Regions from separate parts of the Burkholderia sp. APQ4-4ca genome, predicted to be linked through region 2. Evidence: predicted binding sites of a transcription regulator. Region 2 holds the regulator's gene; the other holds the start of a gene.
What was found. The regulator FNR, encoded in region 2, switches genes on or off when oxygen is low (the NO sensors DNR and NnrR bind a similar motif). The targets are predictions, from matches to a motif close to TTGATNNNNATCAA.

Region 1 (4,953 bases), on a different contig from region 2:
CCCCGGCTCGCGTCGTCTCGTCGTGCCCCGCCATCGCGTTCGCACCTCACCGAGGAGTCGTCCATGCGACGCATGATCGTGTCCCATCCGCTTGTCACCCGCCTGTCCGCCGCGATGGCGCTGGCCGCCGCTGCCGCCGCGCATGCCGAGCCCGTCGTCGTGTCCGGCCCGAGCCCGTTCGCCGCGTGCACCATCGGCGGCCCCGGCACCAACTACGTGAATGCAGAAGTCGAACCGTGGCTCGCGGTCAACCCGGCGAACCCGAACAACATGATCGGCGTGTGGCAGCAGGACCGCTGGTCGAACGGCGGCGCCCACGGGCTCGTCGCCGGCTACACGTTCGATGCGGGCGCAACCTGGGCGCGCACGCCGCAGCCGTTCAGCGCCTGCGCGCCGGGCGGGCTCAAGTACGAACGTGCGTCCGATCCGTGGGTCTCGTTCGGGCCGGACGGCACCGCTTACTCGGTGTCGATCTCGTTCAATCAGTCGAACAACGCCAACGCGGTCGGCGCGTCGGTGTCGACCGACGGCGGGCAGACGTGGAGCAACCCGGCCGTGCTGATCGCGAACGACGAGCCGACGACGCAGTTCTTCAACGACAAGGAATCGGTGACCGCCAACCCGTTGAAGGCCGGCACCGCATATGCGGTATGGGACCGCCTCGAACTGCCGAACGGCAACCCGTACGCGAACCTGCACACGCAGGCGTACCGCGGGCCGACGCTGTTCTCGAAGACGACCGACGGCGGCAAGACGTGGAGCGCCGCGAAGGTCATCGTCGACGTGCCGTCGCGCCAGCAGACGATCGGCAACCAGATCGTCGTCGATCCAAAGAGCGGCACGCTCTACGATTTCTTCGACCTGATCCAGCAGCCGTTCAACAAGGCGGCCGGCAAGGTCGCGTTCGTCAAGTCGACCGACGACGGCGCGACGTGGACCAAACCGCGGATCATCGCGGGGCTGCAGACGGCCGGCGTCACGGATCCGAACACCGGTGAACCCGTGCGCACCGGCGACATCATTCCGGAGCCGGCGATCGACCCGGCATCCGGGCAGCTCTACGTCGCGTGGCAGGACAGCCGCTTCAACGGCGGCGCGTACGACGAGATCGCGCTATCGACGTCGAAGGATGGCGGCGCGACCTGGAGCGCGCCGCAACAGGCGAACACGCCGACCGGGCGCCCCGCGTTCAATCCGTCGGTGCGCGTCGACAACACGGGGGCGGTCATGGTCACGTACTACGACTTCCGCGACCTGCAGGCCGGCAACACGACGACGCTGCCGACCGGCTTCTGGCGCAAGATCTCGCACGACGCCGGCGCCACGTTCGCCGACGAGCGGCGCGTCGGCGGCCCGTTCGACATGAAGCTCGCGCCCAACGCCGAAGGGTTCTTCATCGGCGACTACCAGGGGCTCGACGTGCTCCCGTCGTCGTCGTTCCATCCGTTCTTCGTCCAGACCAACGCGGGCAACCTGACGAACCGCACCGACGTATTCTTCGCGCCGTGATGCGAGGATGACCGTCACGCCGCCGCCGCGATGCCATGCGTCGCGCGGCGGCATGCGCACGTTCACGGCATCAATGCATGTCGGTCAGCACGATGCGGCCGTCGACCTTCCCTTCCCGCAGCTTCGCGAATACGTCGTTGATGTTGGCGAGCCGGTCGCGATGGATGTGCGCGCGCACCAGGCCTTCCGCCGCGAAATCGAGCGACTCCTGCAGATCGCGCCGCGTGCCGACGATCGACCCGCGCACGGTGATGCCGTTCAGCACGGTCGAGAAGATCGGCAACGGGAAATCGCCCGGCGGCAAGCCGTTGAGCGCCACCGTGCCGCCGCGACGGACCATCCCGAGCGCCTGCGCGAACGCGCTGCGCGACACGGCCGTGACGAGCACGCCATGCGCGCCGCCGATTTCCTTCTGAAGCACTTTCGCCGGGTCGTCGACCGACGCATCGATCGTCAGGTGCGCGCCCAGTTGCCGCGCCAGCGCGAGCTTGTCGGGCGAGATGTCGATGGCGGCGACGTGCAGGCCCATCGCACGCGCATATTGCACGGCCACGTGCCCGAGACCGCCGATGCCGGAGATCGCGAGCCACTGGCCCGGCCGCGTGTCGGTGACGCGAATGCCCTTGTAGACCGTGACGCCCGCGCACAGGATCGGCGCGATCTCGTCGAACGCCACCTGCGCGGGCAACTGGCCGACGTAATCGGGATCGGCCAGCACGTATTCCGCGTAGCTGCCGTTCACCGAATAGCCGGTGTTCTGCTGGCCATGGCACAGCGTTTCCCAGCCCGTGCTGCAGTACTCGCAATGGCCGCAAGCCGTGTAGAGCCACGGCACGCCGACGCGATCGCCCTCGCGCACGTGGGTGACGCCCGCGCCGACCGCCGCGACGATCCCGACGCCTTCGTGGCCCGGGATGAACGGCAGGGACGGCTTGACGGGCCAGTCGCCGTCGGCCGCGTGCAGATCGGTATGGCAGACGCCCGACGCCTTGATGTTGACGAGAATCTGGCCCGGCCCCGGTGCGGGGATCGGGACTTCCTCGATGCGCAACGGCTCGCCGAACGCGTGTACCACGGCCGCTTTCATGGTCTGGGTCATGCGTTGCTCCTGTCTGGTCGATGAGCGACCCAGTATCCGGTTTCGGCATCGGCGCACGTTGATACGCGTCAACGCATCGGAACGGATCGGATGCAACGGCCGACATGGCTTCGCCACGAGCGGCGTCGTGGGCGTCGTGCGGCGCGAAAGCCCGACCCAGCGCACGCACGCCGCTTCGCCGCCCACGCGACCATTTCACCGATCCGACAGAAAGCCGACGGAATCCCGCCATTCGGCTTGGAATTTGAAATGATATAACATATCATTTCGCGTGCTCGTCCGCCTGACGCCGTCCGAACCCAGGTGGCCGGGCCTCGCCGAGCGATGTTCCAACGGGTCATTGCGCGTCACATACGCAACAATATATCGTATCCAGCGGTGACCCGCATCGCTCGTTATCCGATCCGATTCCAACCGATTCACCGACCATGCGCGACCTTCCTCGCTTACCGCTTCGCCCGCTCTCGTCCCTGTCGTTGATCCTGTTCGCCGCCGCGGCTCATGCGCAGGCCGATGCGCCCGCCGCGTCCGGCACACCCACGCCGGCCGCCGCGCCGCTCGCGCCGATTTTCGTGACCGCGAACCCGCTCGGCGACACCGAACTGATCGCGCCGACCGTCCAGCTTTCGGGCGATGCGCTGACGCGCCGCCAGGCCGATTCGCTCGGCGAAACGCTCAACGGGTTGCCCGGCGTGTCGACCACCACCTACGGGCCGATGGTCGGCCGTCCGATCATCCGCGGGATGGACGGCGACCGGATCCGGCTGCTGCAGAACGGCGTCGCGGCCTACGACGCGTCGTCGCTGTCGTACGACCATGCGGTGCCCGAGGATCCGCTGTCGATCGAGCGCGTCGAGATCGTGCGCGGCCCGGCCGCGCTGCTGTACGGCGGCAACGCGGTGGGCGGCGTGGTCAACACGATCGACAACCGGATTCCGCGCGAGGCGATCGAAGGCGTGACCGGCGCGCTCGACGCGCGCTATGGCGGCGCGAATTCGGTGCGCGCGGGGGCCGCGCAAGTCGAAGGCGGCAACGGCCGCTTCGCGTTCCACGTCGATGCGTTCGACCGCGAAACGAGCAAGCTGCGGATTCCCGGCTACGCGCGCAGCAGCCAGCAACGCGCGATCGACGGCCCCGACACGCCGCAACCGGAAGGCAACGTGCCGAACAGCGACGGGCGCGTGCACGGCGGCGCGGTCGGCGCGTCGTACACGTGGGCGGACGGCTTCGCCGGCCTCTCGTACAGCGGCTACGAATCGAACTACGGCTCCGTCGCGGAAAGCGACGTGCGGCTGCGGATGCGCCAGGAACGCCTCGCGTTCGCGTCCGAGGTACGCAACCTGAGCGGGCCGTTCACGAAGCTGAAGTTCGATTTCGCGTACACCGACTACCGCCACAAGGAAGTCGACAATGGCGAGACGGCGACCACCTTCCGCAACCGCGGCTACGAGGCGCGCATCGAGGCGCGCCATCGCAAGATCGGGCCATTCGAAGGCGCGATCGGCGTGCAGTTCGGCCAGAACACGTTCTCGGCCCTCGGTGACGAAATGCTCGTGCCGTCCACGCGCACCAACAGCGTCGCGCTGTTCGGCCTCGAGGAATGGCAGGTCGTTCCCGCGCTGAAGCTGAGCCTCGGCGGCCGCTTCGAGCACGTGAAGGTCGATCCCGATCCGGCCGGCGTCGAGAAATTCGCGGGTGCGCAGCCGCGCGACTTCAATGCGGGCAGCCTGTCGGCCGGCGCGCTGTTCTCGCTGACGCCGGTTTGGTCGGTCGCGGCGAACGTCGCGTACACCGAACGCGCACCGACCTTCTACGAGCTGTATTCGAACGGCCCGCACGATGCGACCGGCCAGTTCCTGATCGGCAACCCGAACGCATCGAAGGAAAAAGCCGTGTCGACCGACCTGTCGCTGCGCTATGCGAGCGGGCCGAACCGCGGCAGCATCGGCGTGTTCTACAACCGCTTCTCGAACTACCTGACCGAGTACAACACCGGCCGCGTGGTGGACGACGACGGCGAACCGGTCGCGCCGGGCACCGACGGCTCGCTGAACGAGGCGATCTATCGCGGCGTGCGCGCCGAGTTCTACGGCATCGAGCTGGACGGCAAGTGGCGCGCATTCGCACGGCGCGGCCACACGGTCGATCTCGAACTGACGGCCGACTACACGCACGCGCGCAATGTCGACACGGGTCAGCCGCTGCCGCGCATCGCGCCGCTGCGTGCGACGCTCGCGGCCGACTACGGTTACGGCCCGTTCGGTGCGCGGGCGCAGGTCACGCACGCGTGGTCGCAGCATCGCGTGCCCGACGACGATTTCTCGACCGACGGCTACACGTCGCTC
Region 2 (4,953 bases):
CGCACGGCTGCGCAAGACGAGCATCGGCGAGATCGCGTTTCGCTGGGGATTTTCGAGCCAGGCGCACTTCAGCCGCGCGATTCGCGAGCGCTACGGCGCGTCGCCGATGGCGCTGCGCGATGCGGCGCGTGCATGACGAGCGTGACGGACGTAACGGGAACGGCGGGCAAGGTGGTTCATCGGCGGTTTTTATGTGTGATTTTGATTCGGCGCGAAGAAGCCCGGTCGAGCCCCGCGGCCATCGGATGCTCGCCATTGTATCCACCCGTCCTGCGTGAATCGCAGGCAGGCCGCGGAACCGCTCGAGCGTGCGATTCCATCGGCCTGCCGCCAGCGGCTTCAGGGCGCGCTGGCCTCGTCGATCCGGCGGATGTCGTCCTGATCGAGCGTGACGCGGATCGCTTCGCCGAGCAGCGCGAGCTGCTCGAGCGACGTCGCGCTCGCGATCGGCGCGGTGATCGTCGGCCGCGCGATTTGCCATGCGAGCGCGATCGCGGCCGGCTGCGTGCCGTGCTTCGCCGACACGTCATCGAGCGCGGCGAGGATGCGCAGGCCGCGTGCGTTCAGATAGCCGGCGACGCGATCGCCGCGCACGCTCTTCTTCAGGTCGGCCTCGCTGCGGTACTTGCCCGACAGGAAACCGCTCGCGAGCGCGTAGTAGTTGACGACGCCGAGCTTCAGCTCGCGCACGACCGGCTCGAGATCGCGTTCGTAGTCGGCCCGATCGAGCAGGTTGTATTCGGGCTGGATGACCTGGTAGGCGGGCAGTCCGTCGCGCGCGCTGATGGCGGCGGCTTCGCGCAGGCGTGCGCCGCTGTAGTTCGACGCGCCGATGATGCGCACCTTGCCCGCGTCGATCAGCGTTTGATAGGCGCCGAGCGTCTCTTCGAGCGGGGCCGTGTCGGCCAGATCGCGATGCGAGAAATACAGGTCGATGTAGTCGGTCTGCAGGCGGCGCAGCGAATCGTCGACGGCCTTCAGGATGTTGTCTTTCGACAGCCCCGCGCGCGTGCCGAGCAGGCCGACCTTGGTCGCGATCACGACCTGCTCGCGCTTGCCGGAGCGCTTCAGCCACTTGCCGATGATCGTTTCCGATTCGCCGCCGTGGTTGCCGGGCGCCCAGGCCGAATAGACGTCGGCCGTGTCGATGAAGTTGATGCCGGTGTCGGCGAGTGCGTCGAGCAACGCGAACGATGCGTTCTCGTCGACGGTCCAGCCGAAGACGTTGCCGCCGAACGCGAGCGGCGAAACCTGGATGCTTGATGTACCGAGGGTGCGATGGGCCATGTTCCTCTCCGATAACTGCAGGTAACGGGATTGAACTGCGGGATGGGTCGAGGCGATCGCGGCGGGACGGCAGGATGCGCGGGGCGGTTCCGCCGTGGTCGCGGGACACCGGACATTCTCGCCGATCGTTTCGATTCGTGCAGGCGCGGTAACGTCGCGATGGTGGACGGATTGCGGCAGATGACGGAGGCCGTGTCCGCTGCGTGAGTCCGCCGGGTGGCTAAGTTCGATCGGGAGCGAATTTTTGCGGCGACGTGCGCGACGGGAACACGCAGATTGCGCGGGCGGGGCGCCGACGCGGAGGGAAAGCCGGACGGCACGCGGCCGCCCGTGCGCGGACGGTTCGGTCAGCGCAACTGCACCGCCGCGAGGAACAGCACCATGCTGCCGATCGCACCATCCAGCACGCGCCACGCGACCGCCTTGCGGAACCACGGCGCCAGCAAACGCGCGCCATAGCCGAGCCCGAGGAACCACACGATGCTGACCGTCATCGCGCCGATCGCGAACGCGAGCCGTGCGCCTTCCGGCTCGCGCGCGCCGGCCGTGCCGATCAGCAGGAACGTGTCGAGATACACGTGCGGGTTGAGCCACGTGAACGCGAGCGTCATCAGCACGATCGCGAGCGCGCCCTGCGGCGGCGGCGCGACGGCGTCGCCGCGCACGTCGAGCGTGTCGTGGCCAGGCTTGAACGCACGGCGCAGCGCATTGATGCCGAACCACGCGAGATACGCGAGGCCGACGTACAGCACAGCGTGAACGAAGGTCGGATAGCGCTCGACGAGCACCGAAGCGCCGCCGACGCCAGCACCGATCAGGATCATGTCGGACACCGCGCACAGCAGCACGATCTTGCCGACGTGCGAGCGCATGATGCCCTGGCGCAGCACGAACGCGTTCTGCGCGCCGATGGTGACGATGAGCGACGCGCACAGTGCGGCGCCGTGGGAAAAAGCGAGCCAGTTCATGAGGGGGACAGCCGTGGAAGCAGTAGACGAATGAATCGGGTAGCGCTAGTCTGCGGTCGGTATGGGAATAAGAGAAGCTAAATCACCTAATGTGGATTAAGGAAATCTAATGCTCGACTACGCGTTGCTCGATGCCCTCGCGGCGGTGATCCGGCACGGCTCGTTCGAGCGGGCGGCCAAGGAGCTGAACGTCACGCCGTCGGCCGTGTCGCAGCGCGTGAAGCTGCTGGAGGAACGGGTCGGCAGCGTGCTCGTCAAGCGCGGGCAGCCGTGCGTCGCCACCACGTCGGGCGCGCTGTTGTGCCGGCATACCGAACGCGTGCAACTGCTGGAAGCCGAGCTGGGCGGCCGGATGCCCGCGTTGCCGGGCCAGATCGCGAGCGCGTGGCCGACGTTGCGCGTGGCCGTCAACGACGACAGTGTCGCGACGTGGTTCATCGACGCGGTCGGGCCGTTTTGCACCGAGCGCGAGACGCTGCTCGACCTCGTGATCGACGATCAGGATTACACGGCGTCGCGTATCCGCGACGGCAGCGTGCAGGGCGCGGTGACCGCGCAGGCCGAGCCGATCCAGGGGTGCCGCTCGGAGCGGCTCGGGCGGATCCGCTATCGCGCGGTATGCTCGCCGGCGTTCTACGCACGCTATTTCGACGCGGGAATCACGCGCGATGCGCTGCGCCGCGCGCCGTGCGTGATGTTCAATCCGAAGGACGGGTTGCAGGCGCGTTTCATCCGGCGCGTGACGCGCGCGGATCTCGATCCGCCGCAGCACTGGATACCGCACGTCGCGGGCTATCTGCGCGCATGCGAAACGGGATTGGGATGGGGGATGTGCCCGGACCGAATGGTCGACCGCCAGCTGGCGGCGGGTGAATTGATCGACATGTCGCGCGGGCGAACCATCGACATCGATCTGTACTGGCAGAGCTGGCGTTTGTCGATCGGCTGGCTCGACGATTTCAGCGCGGCGCTGAAGGCGCGCGCCGCGCTGTTTCTCGATTGACCGGCGACGTGACGCAGGCGGCGCGCACGCGGTGCGCGCCGGGCGGCATCAGACGTGCTGCAGGCCGTCGAAGTCGATGATCTGCACGTGACGGCCCTGCATTTCGATCAGGCCGCGCTTCTGGAATTTCGACAGCGTGCGGCTGACCGTTTCGAGCGTCATGCCGAGATAGCTGCCGATGTCCTCGCGCGTCATCCGCAGGTTGAATTCCGACGGCGAGTAGCCGCGCTTCAGGTAGCGCGACGACACGTCGAGCAGGAAAGCGGCGACGCGCTCTTCGGCATTCAGCGAACCGAGCAGCATCGTTTGCGACGTTTCGCGCACGATCTGCTCGCTCATCAGCTTGTGCATGCGCAACTGCATCGAGCCGGCTTCCGAGCACAGCGCCTTGAGCGCGCTGTACGGAATCACGCAGACCGAGCTGTCTTCCAGCGCGACCGCGGTGCGCGGGTGCGTATCGTCGCAGATGCCGTCGAGGCCGAGCGCTTCGCCGGCGAGATGCAGGCCCGTGACCTGTTCGCGGCCGTCATGGCGCGTCGCGACGGTTTTCAACGAGCCCGAGCGCACCGCGTACAGGTTGTCGAATGCGTCGCCTTCGCGGAACAGCGCTTCGCCGCGCTTGACCGGGCGTGCCGCGCAGATGACCGACTCGAGGCGGCTGAGCGCTTCGGGCGCGAGGCCCTGCGGCATGCACAGGTGCCGCATCGCGCACGACGAGCAGTGTGCGGCCTGGCGGGGAGCCCAGCTGCCGGTATGGGGCACGGCGGCGGGGCGGGTGGCGACGGGCGTCAGCATGATCGTTTACTCCGGCATTGGATCGACGAAATCATTGTCCCACCGCAAGTTGCCGCTGTCGGGTGACAAAACGTCGCGACCGGCCGCGCGTGCCGAACGCCGCTCAGGCAGCCGGCTCGTCCGCGTTGGCGGCCGCCGGGATCAGCAGCACCGGCAGCGTCGCGTGGCGCACGCATTGTTCGGCAATGCTGCCGAGCACGAGGCGGCGGAAGCCGCGGCGGCCGTGCGTGCCGAGCACGAGCAGATCGGCGCCGAACGCTTTCGCGCCGTCGAGGATCAGCGACGATACGTCGTTGATCGACGTCGCTTCGTTCAGCCGCGTTTCGCCTTTCACGCCGGCAGCCTGCATCAGCTTCGCGAAATCCTGCGCGAGCGCGTTGCCCTGCGCGACGAGCTGATCGCGCAACACGGACGGATCGTAGCCGGGCACGTTGTAGTAGATCGCGGCGTTCTCGACGACGTAGAACGGCTGCAGCTCCGCGCCGTGCGCTTTCGCGAGCGCCAGCGCGGCATCGAACGCATGGCGGGACGTGTCGCTGCCGTCGACGGCAACCAGAATACGCTTGTACATAGTGTCTCCGAATGGCGGGTTGAAACGAAGTCGGCCGGATGGCCGATCGGGCCGGGCAATGCGCCACGCTGCGAGGCAGGGTAAACCAACGGCCGCGATCATGCAGCGAGGCGCCTGCCGTGCCGTGCGATCGCGCCGTCTGTGCCGGCCGTGCGTGGCCATGCGCGCCACGCGTGATGCATCGCGCGATGCGTGTCGTATGGTTCGGCTGCGTCGTCGGCGAAAACGCATGCGCGCGCATCGACCCGGCATGGCAACCATGCCGATGCGGCGCACGTAGCGCCATTCAATCGAAATCGCGCCGTGACGCCATGACTTCGATCAACGCA

Region 1: adhP (alcohol dehydrogenase AdhP) is a predicted target of FNR. The motif match lies at 2,667-2,680, and genes of this name have one in related genera.

Annotation. Positions count from the first base shown of each region.
Region 1 covers NZ_JBYQCG010000072.1:346,881-351,833, reverse strand. The annotation lists gene AC3IFE_RS07600 (sialidase family protein) at 64-1,509, shown strand; gene adhP (alcohol dehydrogenase AdhP) at 1,580-2,608, opposite strand; gene AC3IFE_RS07590 (TonB-dependent receptor) at 3,037-4,953, shown strand, end outside.
Region 2 covers NZ_JBYQCG010000241.1:9,379-14,331, forward strand. The annotation lists gene AC3IFE_RS31330 (helix-turn-helix domain-containing protein) at 1-136, shown strand, start outside; gene AC3IFE_RS31335 (aldo/keto reductase) at 340-1,287, opposite strand; gene AC3IFE_RS31340 (LysE/ArgO family amino acid transporter) at 1,635-2,255, opposite strand; gene AC3IFE_RS31345 (LysR family transcriptional regulator ArgP) at 2,365-3,258, shown strand; gene fnr (fumarate/nitrate reduction transcriptional regulator Fnr) at 3,307-4,053, opposite strand; gene AC3IFE_RS31355 (universal stress protein) at 4,157-4,624, opposite strand.